Regions from separate parts of the Stenotrophomonas sp. Marseille-Q5258 genome, predicted to be linked through region 2. Evidence: predicted binding sites of a transcription regulator. Region 2 holds the regulator's gene; the other holds the start of a gene.
What was found. Region 2 encodes FliA, which starts transcription of late flagellar genes. Its sites were predicted from a motif close to TAAAGTTTNNCNNNCNNNGGCCGATAA; they were not measured.
Positions count from the first base shown of each region.

Region 1: a site for FliA is predicted at 3,894-3,920, ahead of OC534_RS19095 (HDOD domain-containing protein). Genes of this name have one in related genera too.

Region 1 covers NZ_CAMPPN010000050.1:333-6,292, forward strand. Annotated here, with positions in the region: gene OC534_RS19085 (S8 family serine peptidase) at 1-2,554, shown strand, start outside; gene OC534_RS19090 (Glu/Leu/Phe/Val dehydrogenase dimerization domain-containing protein) at 2,628-3,725, opposite strand; gene OC534_RS19095 (HDOD domain-containing protein) at 4,017-5,165, shown strand; partial or broken gene OC534_RS19100 (phospholipase D-like domain-containing protein) at 5,172-5,735, opposite strand.
Region 2 covers NZ_CAMPPN010000005.1:10-7,310, forward strand. Annotated here, with positions in the region: partial or broken gene OC534_RS03240 (Hpt domain-containing protein) at 1-688, opposite strand, end outside; gene OC534_RS03245 (protein phosphatase CheZ) at 693-1,307, opposite strand; gene cheY (chemotaxis response regulator CheY) at 1,307-1,699, opposite strand; gene OC534_RS03255 (RNA polymerase sigma factor FliA) at 1,716-2,462, opposite strand; gene OC534_RS03260 (MinD/ParA family protein) at 2,459-3,346, opposite strand; gene OC534_RS03265 (AAA family ATPase) at 3,333-5,039, opposite strand; gene flhA (flagellar biosynthesis protein FlhA) at 5,192-7,273, opposite strand; gene flhB (flagellar biosynthesis protein FlhB) at 7,291-7,301, opposite strand, start outside.

The DNA.
Region 1 (5,960 bases), on a different contig from region 2:
GCGGGTGGTGTCCAGCCGCGCCTACATCGACCCGCGCGTCAACAATCTCAACGTGGACGATGTGGTCGGCCACGGCACGACGGTGGCTTCGCTGGCGGCGGGCCGCGCCGTCGGCGCCTGGCCGGGCGGCATCGCGCCGGAAGCGCTGGTGATCTCGGCGCGGATCATCGCCGACCGGCGCCCCACCGATGACGGCAGCGGCAGCGGCAATGAAGTCAGCGGTGCGCTCGGTTTCGCGCCCATGCACCAGGATCTGATCGCCGACGGCGTGAAGATCATGAACAACTCCTGGGGCGGGCTGTACTGGACCAACCCGGCCGCGACCGCGCCGATCGCCAACGAGTACCGTCCCTTCGTGATGGCGAACAACGGGCTGGTGGTGTTCGCCAGCGGCAACGAGAGCCGCCCCAACCCCTCCAGCATGGCTGCCCTGCCAAGCCAGGCCGGTCCGAACGGCACGCGCCCGGCCGCTGACCTGGAGCGCGGCTGGCTGACCGTGACCGCGGTGGATTCGGCCGATCCGTCCAAACTGGCGTCCTATGCCAACGCGTGCGGCGTGGCGGCCGCCTACTGCCTGGCCGCGCCCGGTACCGTGGTGTACGTGGACCCGCAGAACACCGGTGGCACGCCGAGCTACCTGTGGGGCTCGGGCACGTCCTATGCCGCACCGCTGGTGTCCGGCGCCGCCGCGCTGGTGTGGGAGAAGTATCCGTACTTCACCAACGACCTGGTCCGCCAGACCCTGCTTGGCACCGCCACCGATCTTGGCGCGCCCGGCGTGGACAGCACTTTCGGCTATGGCCTGCTCAACGTCGCCAAGGCGGTCAACGGGCCGGCGCGCTTCGACTGGGGCAACACCGTGGTCGATGTCAACGTGTTGGGCCTGAACTCGGTCTGGAGCAACACCATCAGCGGCAGCGGCGGGCTGGTCAAACAGGGCAACGGTTCGCTGGGCCTGTCCGGCATCAGCACCTACACCGGCGACACGCGCATCGAACGCGGCACGCTGGCGCTGCGCGACGGCGGGTCGATCACCTCCAACGTGACCATTGTGGCGCAGCCCGATGCCGCCGAGCGCGCGGTGCTGCAGTTCATGGGCAGCAGCGCGCGGGTCAAGGGCAACGTGGACAGCGGCGGCAGCGTGCTGCTGAACGAGGCGCGCACCGTTGCCACCATCGACGGCAACTACGTGCAGCGTGCCGGCGGGCAGTACATGACGCTGCTGGGCGCCGCACCGCTGAACGTGACGGGCACGGTCGAGCTCCAGGGAGGCGTGCTGTACCTGATGGGGGCGGTGAGCGGTTACGTCCCGCAGGACGGACGCCGCCAGGAGCTGATCAAGGCGGGCCAGTCGCTGACCGGCGCGTTTGACAGCCTTCGCAAGGACACCAGCATCACCCTGCTGGAAAGCCGTTTCGGCTACGACGCGCGCACCGCATGGCTGGACATCGACCGGGTCAACGTCAGCGCGGCCGCCGCGTCGGCGGGCGTGGGCGCTGCGGCGCAGGGCGCGGCGGCCCGCGTGGAAACCGCATTCGAAGTGCTCGATGGCGGCGGGCCGGCCGCAGGCGGCTTTGCGGCGGCGGCAGGCCAACTGCAGCAGGTGCAGGGCGCCGACGGGCTGTCGGCGAGCCTGGAGAGCCTGTCCGGCAAAGCGCACGGCCTGGCGGCGGCGATGACCTTCGACACCATCGACATGCAGCGACGCGCGCTGTCCTCGCGTTTCGATGCGGTGACGGCCGCACCACGCCTGCGCGGCGCCTGGCACAGCACGCTGGGCGAGGCGGGGCAGGGCAGTTTCGCTGCCAGCGGTGTCCAGACCCAGGGCTGGATGATGGGCCAGGACACGGCACTGGGCAGTCACGGCATGCTGGGCTTCGCCTTCGGCGAAACCCGCAGCGCCAGTACCCGCGACTGGGGCAATGACAGGGGGCGTGACCGCCAGTCGCAGGCGCAGCTGTATGCCGGCTGGCAGCACGGGCGGGCCTACGCGCTGGGCCAGGTGGGCGCCGGCCGGTTCACCCGCGATATCGACCGCCAGCTGCTGCTGGGCGCCGGCCAGTACGGGGTCAACGCGCGCTACGGCGGCAGTTTCAGCACGGCCAGCATGGAATCGGGCTACCGGTTCGGCAGCACCGCCCTGTCGCTCACGCCGTACCTCGGTGCCGAGTACGCACGGGTGGACAGCGACCGCTTCAGCGAGAACGGCGGCGCCGGTTTCGGGTTGCGCACGCTGGGCGGCATTGCCAGCCGCAGCCAGGCGCTGGCTGGCGTGCGTGCGCAGGCGTGGTGGGGCGACTGGTCGCTGCGCGGCTACGCCGAATGGCAGCAGCACCTGGCCAGCCACGGGCTCGACCTGCAGGCCAGCTTCGTTGGCGTGGATGCGTGGGCGCCGCTGGCCGGCCTGCAGCCCGCCCGGTCCGGGGGGCTGTTCGGGGTCTCGGTGGAGTCGTGGCTCAGCCGGAACACGCGCGTGTCGTTCGGCTACGACCAGCGCGTTGGTCCGCGCGGCGACCTGCACCAGGTGGCCCTGCGCTACGCCTCCGCGTTCTGACCCCGCAGGGCAGCAATGAAGAAGGGCGCGATCGTCGATCGCGCCCTTCTGCGTTTCCGGTAGGGCCGTGCCGTCAGTTGCGGCGCAGGGTGCCCAGTCGCGGCGTGCTGCGGCCGAGAGGCATTTTCAGCTTGCCGATCGACTGGATGCGCGATTCGGCGATCTGGTCCGCGGCGCGCTGGGGAGCGATACCCTCGCGCTCGGACAGCGCGAAAATGCGGCCGAGGTTGTGGTAGATGCTGCGGATCAGGCGCATGGCGCGCTCGCGGTTGTAGCCGTCGATCTCCAGCGACACGTTCATCACGCCGCCGGCGTTGACCGCATAATCGGGCGCATACAGGATGCCGCGCGCATGCAGCTCATCGCCGATCTCCAGGCTGGCGAGCTGGTTGTTGGCGGTGCCACAGACGATCTTCGTGCGCAGGCGGGGCAGCGTCTGCGGATTGATCGCGCCTTCCAGCGCACAGGGCGCGAAGACGTCGGCGTTGACGTCGTAGATGTCGTCGGGCTTGACCGCCTCGGCGCCGTATTCGGTGACCGCGCGCTCCACCCGGCTGCTGTCCAGATCGGTCACGAACAGCTTGGCCCCACGGTCGCGCAGCAGTTTGACCAGTTCCATGCCGATATGGCCCAGGCCCTGCACGGCGATGCTGGCCTTGCCGACTTCCTCATGGCCCAGCTTGTGCTGCATGGCGGCCATCAGGGCCTGCAGCGCGCCGTAGGCGGTGAACGGGGCCGGATCGCCGGAGCCACCGTGGACCTGGTGCACGCCGGTGACGTACTCGCTCTCCAGGTAGATGTTCTCCATGTCGTTGACATCGGTGCCCACGTCCTCGGCGGTGATGTAGCGCCCGCCCAGCGAATCGACGTAGCGGCCGAACGCGCGGAACAGCACTTCGCTCTTGTCCACCTTCGGGTCGCCGATGATCACCGCCTTGCCGCCGCCCACGTTCAACCCGGCCAGCGCGTTCTTGTAGGTCATCGTGCGGCTCAGCCGCAGCGCATCGGCGAGCGCCTCGTCGGTGCTGGCATACGGCCGCATGCGCACCCCGCCCAGAGCCGGGCCCAGGGTGGTGTTGTGGATGGCGATGATCGCCCTCAGACCCGCGTCGCGGTTGTGGCAGAACACCACTTGTTCGTGATCGGTGGTTTCGAGGGTTTCAAATAACATGGTGGCTCCGATGGTGCGAACGGTGGCGAACAGCGGCGAACGGACCAGCAAATGTTGGGTTGTAAAACAAAAAAAGCGACGTCGTCGGTTCGAGTGGACGGGTCGCGCGGCGCCATTCTAGTGCATTCCGCCGGAGGGCGGTGTCAGCCCCCGCCGGGGCCGGGCCGTTAAAGTTGGTGAAGGCGCGGCCGATGCCGTGGCTACGGTGTGCAGTATCGGCAATGTCAGGATGGATGACGTGGGCGCAGTGGCGACAAGGCAGGTGCGGGACCGCGTTTCCGGGAGACCTCGATGCTGACGTCGGCGCCGATGCTGGGTGCGTGGGGCGTGGGCGGCGTGGCCGCCGTGCTGGCGCTGGTGGCCTGGCGCAGGCGCCAGGGATCGCTGCAGCGGGGGCCGGCCGAGACACGGCCGCCCCGGGCCTACCTGCGCGTGGCGGCTCCGCTGGCGGCGCCCGCCGGGGACCCGGCGGCGGTCCTGCAGGCCGGGCTGTATGCCCTGGCACTGGTGCCACGCGGAGGCGATCCGGCAGGTGACACCGCGCCCGCGCCGGCATTGCGTGCGGCAGTGGATGCGGCGCTGTCGGCGCGCGACTGGTCGGCCCGCCACCTGCCGCGGCGGCCACAGCTCCTGCCGCAGTTGATCCAGACCGTCAACGACCACGAGGCCTCGGCGCGGGCGATGGCGGCGATCATCGGCCAGGACCCGGTGCTCACCGGCAACCTGCTGCGTATCGCCAACAGCCCGGTGTACCGGTTGCAGGCCCGGCCGGTGGACAGCCTGCAGCGGGCGGTGACCCTGGTGGGCACCGAGGGTATCCGCCAGATCATCAGCGCGGTGCTGGTCCAGCCGGTGATGCACCTGCAGTGCGCCGCGTTCCCGCAGTTCGATGCGGTGATCTGGGAACACGCGCTGCTGGCGTCGCGCGCGGCCGCCGACCACGCGCGTACGGTCAGCCATGAAGATGCCTTCGCGGCGCAGTGGCTGGGGCTCACCCAGGGGCTGGGCGCGGCGCTGGTGATGCGCCACCTGCTCGATGCCTGCGCCGGACACGGTGTCGCGGTACCGCCACGGGCGCTTGCCGCCGCTCTGCTGGATGACTGGACCCTGCCGGTCGCCAGCCGTATCGCTGCAGCGTGGGAATTGCCGCCGCCGGTGCATGCCGCGCTGGAGCGGGCCGGCGCCGGCGCGCCGGACGGACTGCTCACCAGCCTGGGTTTTGCCCGCGCCGCGGCGGCGGCCAGCCTGCTGTGCCGGCACGGACGCATGGGCCAGGCGCAGGCGCTGGCGTTGCTGGAGCACCTGCAGAGCACGCCGGCCCACGCGCTGCAGTGGATCTGGCGGCGTGTCCACGGGCGCGCCGTGGAAACCCTGGACGCCGACGAGGTGCATGCCGGGGATGGCGATGCCGGCGCGGACGCAGGCGTGGCCTCGCGCTGAGCGCGGCTACAACTGCGACTCCAGCGGCAGCCAGCTGATGGCACGCGCACTGACGCGCAGCCACAGGCCGGTATCCGGTTCGCGGTAGAGCCAGTGCGGCGGCTGTGCGGCGCGGTCCAGCCAGCGCACCTGGCCGTGCGCGTCCAGCGCCACCCAGTAGCTCTGCGTGGGACTGGCCAGCCGCAGGTACTCGGCGCGCAGTTGCGCCGCCAGCACCGGGTCATCGAACAGCACGCCCATTTCGGTGTTGAGGTAGGCCGAGCGCGGGTCGAGGTTGAACGAGCCGACGAACCCGCGCCGGTCGTCGATCATGAAGGCCTTGGTGTGCAGGCTGGCACCGCTGCTGCCGAACAGGCCGCCGCTGTCGGCATGGCCGCGCGATTTCAGCTCGTACAGGTGCACACCGCTGCGCAGCAACGGGGCGCGATAGTGCATGTAGCCGCTGTGCACGGCGGCAACGTCGTTGGCCGCCAGCGAGTTGGTCACCACCCCGACAGTCGCGCCGCGTGCCACCAGCGCACCCAGCCCCTGCGTGCCTTCTTCACCGGGCACGAAGTACGGGGAGATCAGCAGGGCCTTGTGGCGGGGGCCCCCCCGCTCCGGCGGGAGCCGCCCGGGCCGCCCCGCGCCCCCGGTCGACCCGGCCCCGGGCGGCGCCCCCCGCCCCCCGGGCGGGGCCAGTCCGGGGGACCACCGCCCGCCCCCGCCGCCTGGGGTCGCGCGCCACGGCGCTGTGGTTCTCCCCCCCCCGCGCCGCGGGGCGCCGACCCCCCTGAACCCCCCCCCCGCGAAAAC
Region 2 (7,301 bases):
CGCCGGCCCCCGCCCGGGCGCGCCAGCGCGGGGGGCCCCGGTGCGCCACCGCGCCGGGGGGGGGGGGGTCCCCCCCCCGGGGGCAGCCGCAGAGGGAGACGCCCCCCGGGGGGGCACCGGGGGCGGCGCCGCCATGCAGCTGGTCGAGCAGTGCTTCGAACTCGTCTTCGCCGATCAGGCCATCGGCGGCCTTGGCCACCGCCGTCGGCGCCGCGCCGCCATGCAGCTGGTCCAGCAGGGCCTCGAACTCGTCCTCGGTGATCAGCTCACCATTGCCCGCCGGGGCCGCTACCGGTGCGGGCGTGGCCGGGCCGTTGACATCGAACTGGGCGATCAGCTCCGGCGGGGCGTACCCCGGCTCGGTGCCGGCCGAGACCGAGTCCAGCATCGACTGCAGGTAGTCCAGCGACTGCTGGCCGGCGTCGAAGTGGTGCGCCTGCAGGGTGGCCTGGCCGGAACGGGCCATGCCGAGGGTCTCCTCGGCGGCGTGGCACAGCTCCACCATCGCCTGGATGCCGAGAAAGCCGGCACCGCCCTTGAGGGTGTGGAAGCCGCGGAACACGGCGTTGAGCTGATCCGTATCCTGGGGCGACTGCTCCAGCGACACCAGCTGTTCGCCGAGGCGATCCAGGATCTCCTGGGCCTCGAGAATGAAATCGGCGGCAATGTCGTCCGGAACAGCACTCATCGTCTTACAACCCCAAATCGGAGAGCAGGTCGTCAGCGTCGACCTGGGAAACCTGGTGGCGGTCCAGGCCCGTGACGGCCGGGCCGGCCAGGCCGGTGTCGCGCCGGCGCGCGTCGTCTTCCTGCGGCGGCAGGCCGAGCGCGCCGAAGCCTTCGTGCACGCGGCGCACGATGCCGACCACGCGGCGGATGATCTGCCCGGTCAGATCCTGGTAGCTCTGGGTCAGGGCGATCTCGGTGAGGTTGTGGCGGATGCGGTCCAGCTGCAGGTCCTGGTCCGGACTGAGCCCGTTGGCGCGCAGTTGTTCGGTCAACGCGCGGCATTCTTCGGCCAGGTCCAGGGTGCGGTGGGTGGCCTGTTCGGTCATCGCCACCACGTGGTCCAGGCGCGCGCAGGCGTCGTCCAGTTCGCCGGCTTCGCTGGGCAGGCTGGGCAGTTCGCCCAGTGCCTGGCCGAGCTCGCGCGCGAGCCGGTTCAGGCCGGCCATCATCGGCTGCGTGCGCAGGGCCGCCAGCGCGTCGATTTCCCGGCGCCAGCCGGCCTCGTCGCCGCCTTCCAGCGCGGCCAGGGCGTCCTGCAGGCGCTGCACCAGCGCCGATTTGTCGCTGAGGGTTTCCATCAGGCGCTCGCTGCCAGGCGTTCGAAGATCTTGCCGAGCTTCTCTTCCAGCGTCTGTGCGGTGAACGGCTTGATGATGTAGCCGTTGACGCCGGACTGGGCCGCTTCGATGATCTGCTCGCGCTTGGCTTCAGCCGTCACCATCAGCACCGGCAGGGTTTTCAGCTTGGCGTCGGCACGGATCGCCTTGAGCAGGTCGATGCCGGTCATCACCGGCATGTTCCAGTCGGTGACCACGAAGTCGAACGGCTGGCTCTGCAACAGTGCCAGCGCGGCATGCCCGTCCTCGGCTTCGGCCGTATTGGTGAAGCCCAGATCGCCCAGCAGGTTCTTGACGATACGACGCATGGTCGAAAAATCGTCGACGATCAGGATACGCATGTTCTTGTTCAAAGCACTTTCCTCGATTTCAAGGGTTTTCGAGGCCGGCGTCGGCCGCCTCGAAGATCTTCAGTCGGCCGCGCAGGCGCAATACCGCCTGGCCGTGGATCTGGCACACCCGGGATTCACTCACCCCGAGCACCGCGCCGATTTCTTTCAGGTTCAATTCCTGTTCGTAGTACAGCGACAGCACCAGTTGTTCGCGCTCGGGGAGCAGGCCGATCGCATTGCCCAGCTCACGGCCGAACTCGCCGCGCTCCAGGACCTGCTGCGGGGTCGGGCCGCCCTGGGCGACGGTATCCAGCTCGCCCTGGTCCTCGATCCGCGATTCCAGGCTCAGTACCTGGCCGCGTGCGGCGTCTTCCATCAGTCGCAGGTATTCCGGCAGCGGCATGTCCATCGCGTTGGCCACTTCGGTGGCGCTGGCGGCACGGCCGGTGCTCTGCTCCAGGCGGCGGATGGTGGCGGCCGCATCGCGTGCACGGCGGTGCACCGATCGCGGCACCCAGTCGCCACGACGGATCTCATCGATCATCGACCCGCGGATGCGGATCGACGCGTAGGTCTCGAACGAGGCGCCCTGGTCGGCGTCGTAGCTGCGCGAGGCCTCGATCAGCCCCATCATGCCGGCCTGGATCAGGTCATCCACTTCCACGCTCGCCGGCAGACGCGCGGCCAGGTGGTGGGCGATGCGCCGCACCAGGTCCGAATGCTGGGCGATGCACTCGTTGGCGGCGGTACGTTGGACCTCTTTGTACTGTGCGGCGCCTTTCATGCGGCCACCCCGCGTTGTTTGAGGATGCGTTCCAGGAAGAACTCGACGCCGCCGCGCGGCTCGGTCGGGGCCTGCCAGCGGGCGGTCCGGCGGGCGATCTCGGTGATCGCCAGCGCCGACGGACTGGACGGGTAGGCCTTGACCACCGGCTGCTGGCGCTGCACCGACAGGCGCAGCCAGTCGTCCTGCGGAACGCAGCCGAGGTAGTTGAGCGACACGTCGGCGAGGAACTTCTCGCAGACCCGGGTCAGCTTCTCGTAGAGCACGCGGCCTTCGTTGGGGTCGCGCACCATGTTGGCCACCACCTGGATGCGGTCCACGCCGCGCTCGCGGGAGAGCACCTTGATCAGTGCGTAGGCGTCGGTGATCGAGGCCGGCTCGTCACAGACCACCACCACGGTGTCCTGTGCGGCCTGGCAGAAGGTGAGCACGCCATCGGTGATGCCGGCGGCGGTGTCCACCACCATGATGTCCAGCTCGCGCTCCAGCTCGGAGAACACGTTGACCAGGCCCACGTGTTCGGCCGGCTGCAGTTCGGCCATGTGGCGGCGACCGGACGCGGCCGGCACCACCAGCACGCCGCCCGGGCCCTCCATGATCACTTCCTCCAGCGTGCAGCGCCCGGCGACGAGGTCGGCCAGGGTCACCTTCGGCTGCAGGCCGAGGATCACATCGATGTTGGCCAGGCCGAGGTCGGCGTCCAGCAGCAGCGTGCGTTTGCCCATGTCCGCGAGCGCTACGGCCAGGTTGGCCGAAACGTTCGTCTTGCCCACGCCGCCCTTGCCGCCGGTGACGGCGATGGTGCGGACAGGGCCCAGCGGTTGGCTGCGGGTAGCCGACAACGGGAAGGTCTTGGTCAGCTTGGCGTACTCACGCGACGGCATGGTTGAACTCCGGGTTGCAGGGCATATCGGCCGCGCGGCGCAAATCTTCAAGGCGAAGGACGAGATTGGCCGCACTGGCGCGGTGCAGGTCCTCCGGGACGTCCTGGCCGTCGGTCACCCAGGTGATCGGCAGGCAGTGGTCTACCGCCACGGACAGGGCGGTGCCGAAGCGGCCGGTCTCGTCCAGCTTGCTCAGCACCACGCCCTGCGGGTTGGCAGCGCTGAAGCGTCGGACCACTTCGTCCATGTCGCCGAAGCTGGTATTGGCCGGCAGCACCAGCAGGGTGCGGATGCGGTCGGCGGCCCGCAGCCACTGCAGCTGCGCGGCGAGGGCACGGTCGCGCGGACCAAGGCCGGCGGTGTCGATCAGAACCAGCTTGTAGTCCTGCAGGCGCTCCAGCAGCTGGCTCAGGTCGGTGCCGCTGTTGGCTTCATGCACGGCGATGCCAAGCTGGCGGCCAAACCCGTAGAGCTGCTCGCGGGCGCCGATGCGGCCGGTGTCGGTGGTCACCAGGGCCACGTCGCGTGCGGCGTGCTTCTCGGCGAAGCGCGAGGCCAGCTTTGCAATGGTGGTGGTTTTGCCGGCACCGGTCGGACCGACCAGGGCGATCACACCACCGGCGTCAAGCGGATCGACCGGGGCGATCGGCAGCTTCTTGGACAGCAGGCCCAGCATCAGCCCGCGGCCGCGATGGGCTTCGGTATCCAGCGGGATCTGCAGGGCCACGTCGCGGCTGATGCCGGCATCGAAGCCGTACTCCTCCATCAGGTCCAACGCGGCCGCTCGGACCGGCGAGCCACGCAGACGCTCGTCGGTGAAGCGATGCATTTCGCGCTCGATCACATGGCGCATGCCGGCCACTTCGTGACGCAGCTGGCGGATTTCCTCGTCGTCCCGGGGCACCACGGTCAGTTCCGGTGCGGGGCGCGCAACCGCATCGGCCGCGATGTCGGCTGCAGCAGCGGCGACCGCGACCGGCAGTGCCGGCGGTTGCGCCACCGGCACGGGGTCCAGGACCGCCGACACCGGCGCGGCCACGGCGGCGACCGGCAGCGGCGGCATCGTCACCGGCGCCTGGGCCGGCGGTGCATACATCTGGATGTGCGGGGCATCGTCCATCGGCGGGTCGATCACGAAGCGCGCGCGGTTGATCGGCGCGGCGGCCGGTGCGGCCGGGGCCGCGATCGGCGCGGGCGCAGCAGCGGCCGCCTGTTCGACATTGAACGGCGCGAAGATCTGCTCCGGCAGCGACGGTTCATTGACGGGGGTGGCCACACTGGCCCGCGACAGCGTGGCGGCAAAGCCGGCGCTGCCCGGCGGGGGCACGTTTTCGTTGGCGGTATCCAGCGTGCGGCCGGTGGCGCCAACGGCCGCGCGCGCCAGGGCGGCCACGGCCGAGGTGGTGGCCGCGACCGGTTCGGGGGCGACGACCGGGGCCTTGCGGCGCGTGACGGCGGCGATCACCGCATCGGCGGCGCTGCGCGGGCGCGGCACCGGCGGCGGCGCGACATCCTTGCGCGAGGCTTCCAGGGCGCGCTGCACGGCGCCTTCGTCATAGTTGGCCGCAGCCACGATCTCCACGCCTTCCTCGATCCGGCGGTTGGACAGGATCACCGCGTCAGGACCGTGTTCCTTGCGCACCAGGTTCATGGCCGAGCGCATATCGGAGGCGACGAAGCGTTTGATTTTCATGCTGTGGTACCGGGACTGGGGCGGCGGGGTGGTGGAAGGGAAGCGCTGGTTGTCGGTGGTCTGCACGGTCCGGGTTTCCCTCTGTGTCCTGCTGCGGTGATGTCAAAAGTGGGGGTGTCTGTTTTCTGGCGCGTTGCCGTCGGAGTACCGGCTCAACTGATCGTGCCGACCAGCTTCAACCGTTTGTCCTCCGGCACCTCGCTGTAGGCCAGTACCGACAGCGAGGGGACGCTGTGGCGTACCAGCCGTGCCAGCGCGGCACGTACCGGGCCGGGTACCAGCACAACCGCCGGCTCGTTCTTCGCTTCCTGCTTGCCGACACAGTCGGCCAGGCTCTGGTGCAGTCGCTCGGCGAGTCCGGGTTCCAGCGCGGCGCCGTTGCCCTGCGTGGACTCCTGCAAGACGCGTTCCAGTTGCGGGTTGAGGGTGAACACCGGCAGCTCCGCCGACATGCCGGCGATCTCCTGCACGATGAAGCGGCCCAGCGCGTTGCGCACGGCGGCGGTCAGCACCGACGGGTCCTGGCTGTTGGGCGCGTTCTCCACCAGCGCTTCGACGATCTTGCGCAGCTGGCGGATCGGAATGCGCTCGATCAGCAGGTTCTGCAGCACCCGCACCACCGCCGACAGCGGCAGCGACTTGGGCGTGAGGTCCTCCACCAGCTTGGGGGCGCTCTTGCCGAGGTTGGCCAGCAGCTGCTGCACTTCCTCGTGGCCCAGCAGTTCCGGGGCGTGCTCGCGGATCAGGTGCGACAGGTGGGTCGCCACCACGGTGGCGGGGTCGACCACGGTGTAGCCCATCGACTCGGCATGGGCGCGCTGATGCGGCTGGATCCAGGTGGCGTCCAGGCCGAACGCGGGGTCCTTGCCGGCGATGCCGTCCAGCGCGCCGAGCGCGCTGCCCGGGTCCAGGGCGAGCTCGCGGTCCGGGTGGATTTCCGCCGTCGCTACCGGCACGCCGTGGATGAGCAGGCGGTAGCCGGTGGCCGGCAGCTCCAGGTTGTCGCGGATGTGGACCGAAGGGATCAGGAAGCCGATGTCATGGGTGAGTTTGCGGCGCACGCCCTTGATCCGTGCCATCAGCTCGCCGCCCTGGTTCTTGTCCACCAGCGGGATCAGCCGGTAGCCCACTTCCAGGCCCAGCGGATCGACCGGACGCAGTTCGTCCCAGGTCAGCTCGGCGGTGGGCGAGGGCGTGGCGCCGGGCAGGCCCGGTGCATCGGGGCGGCCGGCGCTTGCGGTTTCAGCGGCGCGGGCAGCCGCGGTGCTCTTCTTCCAGAGCTTCCAGGCGATGAAGCCGAGGATGGCGGCCAGCGTCAAGAAGGCGACGTTGGGCATTCCCGGGACCAGCCCGACCACGCCGAGGATGGCCGCGGCGATGGTGAGCGCGCGATGCTGGCCGAACACCTGGCCCATCATCGCCTGGCTCATGTCCTGCGACCGCGAGGCGCGGGTGACCAGCATCGCCACCGCCGAGGACACCAGCAGTGCCGGCAGCTGCGCCACCAGGCCGTCGCCGATGGACAGCAGCGTGTAGGTGGCCGCGGATTCGCCAAATGGCATGCCGTGCTGCAACACGCCTACGGCCAGGCCGCCGAGCATGTTGATGAACAGGATCAGGATGCCGGCGATGGCGTCGCCGCGGATGAACTTGCTGGCGCCGTCCATCGCACCGTAGAAGTCGGCTTCCTCACGGACTTCCTCACGACGGGCCTTGGCCTCCTCACGCGTCAGCAAACCGGCGTTGAGGTCGGCGTCGATGGCCATCTGCTTGCCGGGCATGGCATCGAGGATGAAGCGCGCGGTCACTTCCGAGACGCGTCCGGCGCCCTTGGTGATCACCACGAAATTGATGATGGTCAGGATCGCGAACACCACGATGCCCACCGCGTAGTTGCCGCCGATCACGAACTCGCCGAACGCGGCGATCACCTTGCCGGCCGCCTCGTGGCCGTTCTGGCCATTGAGCAGGATCACGCGGGTGGAGGCCACGTTCAGCGCCAGGCGCAGCATGGTGGTGATCAGCAGCACGATCGGGAAGATGGTGAAGTCGAGCGGCCGCTTCACATAGACCACCGCCAGCAGCACCATCAGCGAGATGGCGATGTTGAAGGTGAACAGGGCATCCAGGACCGGCGGTGCCAGCGGCACCACCACCATTGCCAGCAACGCCAGCACGATCAGCGGGGCACCCAGCCCGTGGCGGATCATATCCAGCGCCTTGCGCACGTTCATTCCTGCAGGCTGGGCGCTCACGGGCGGG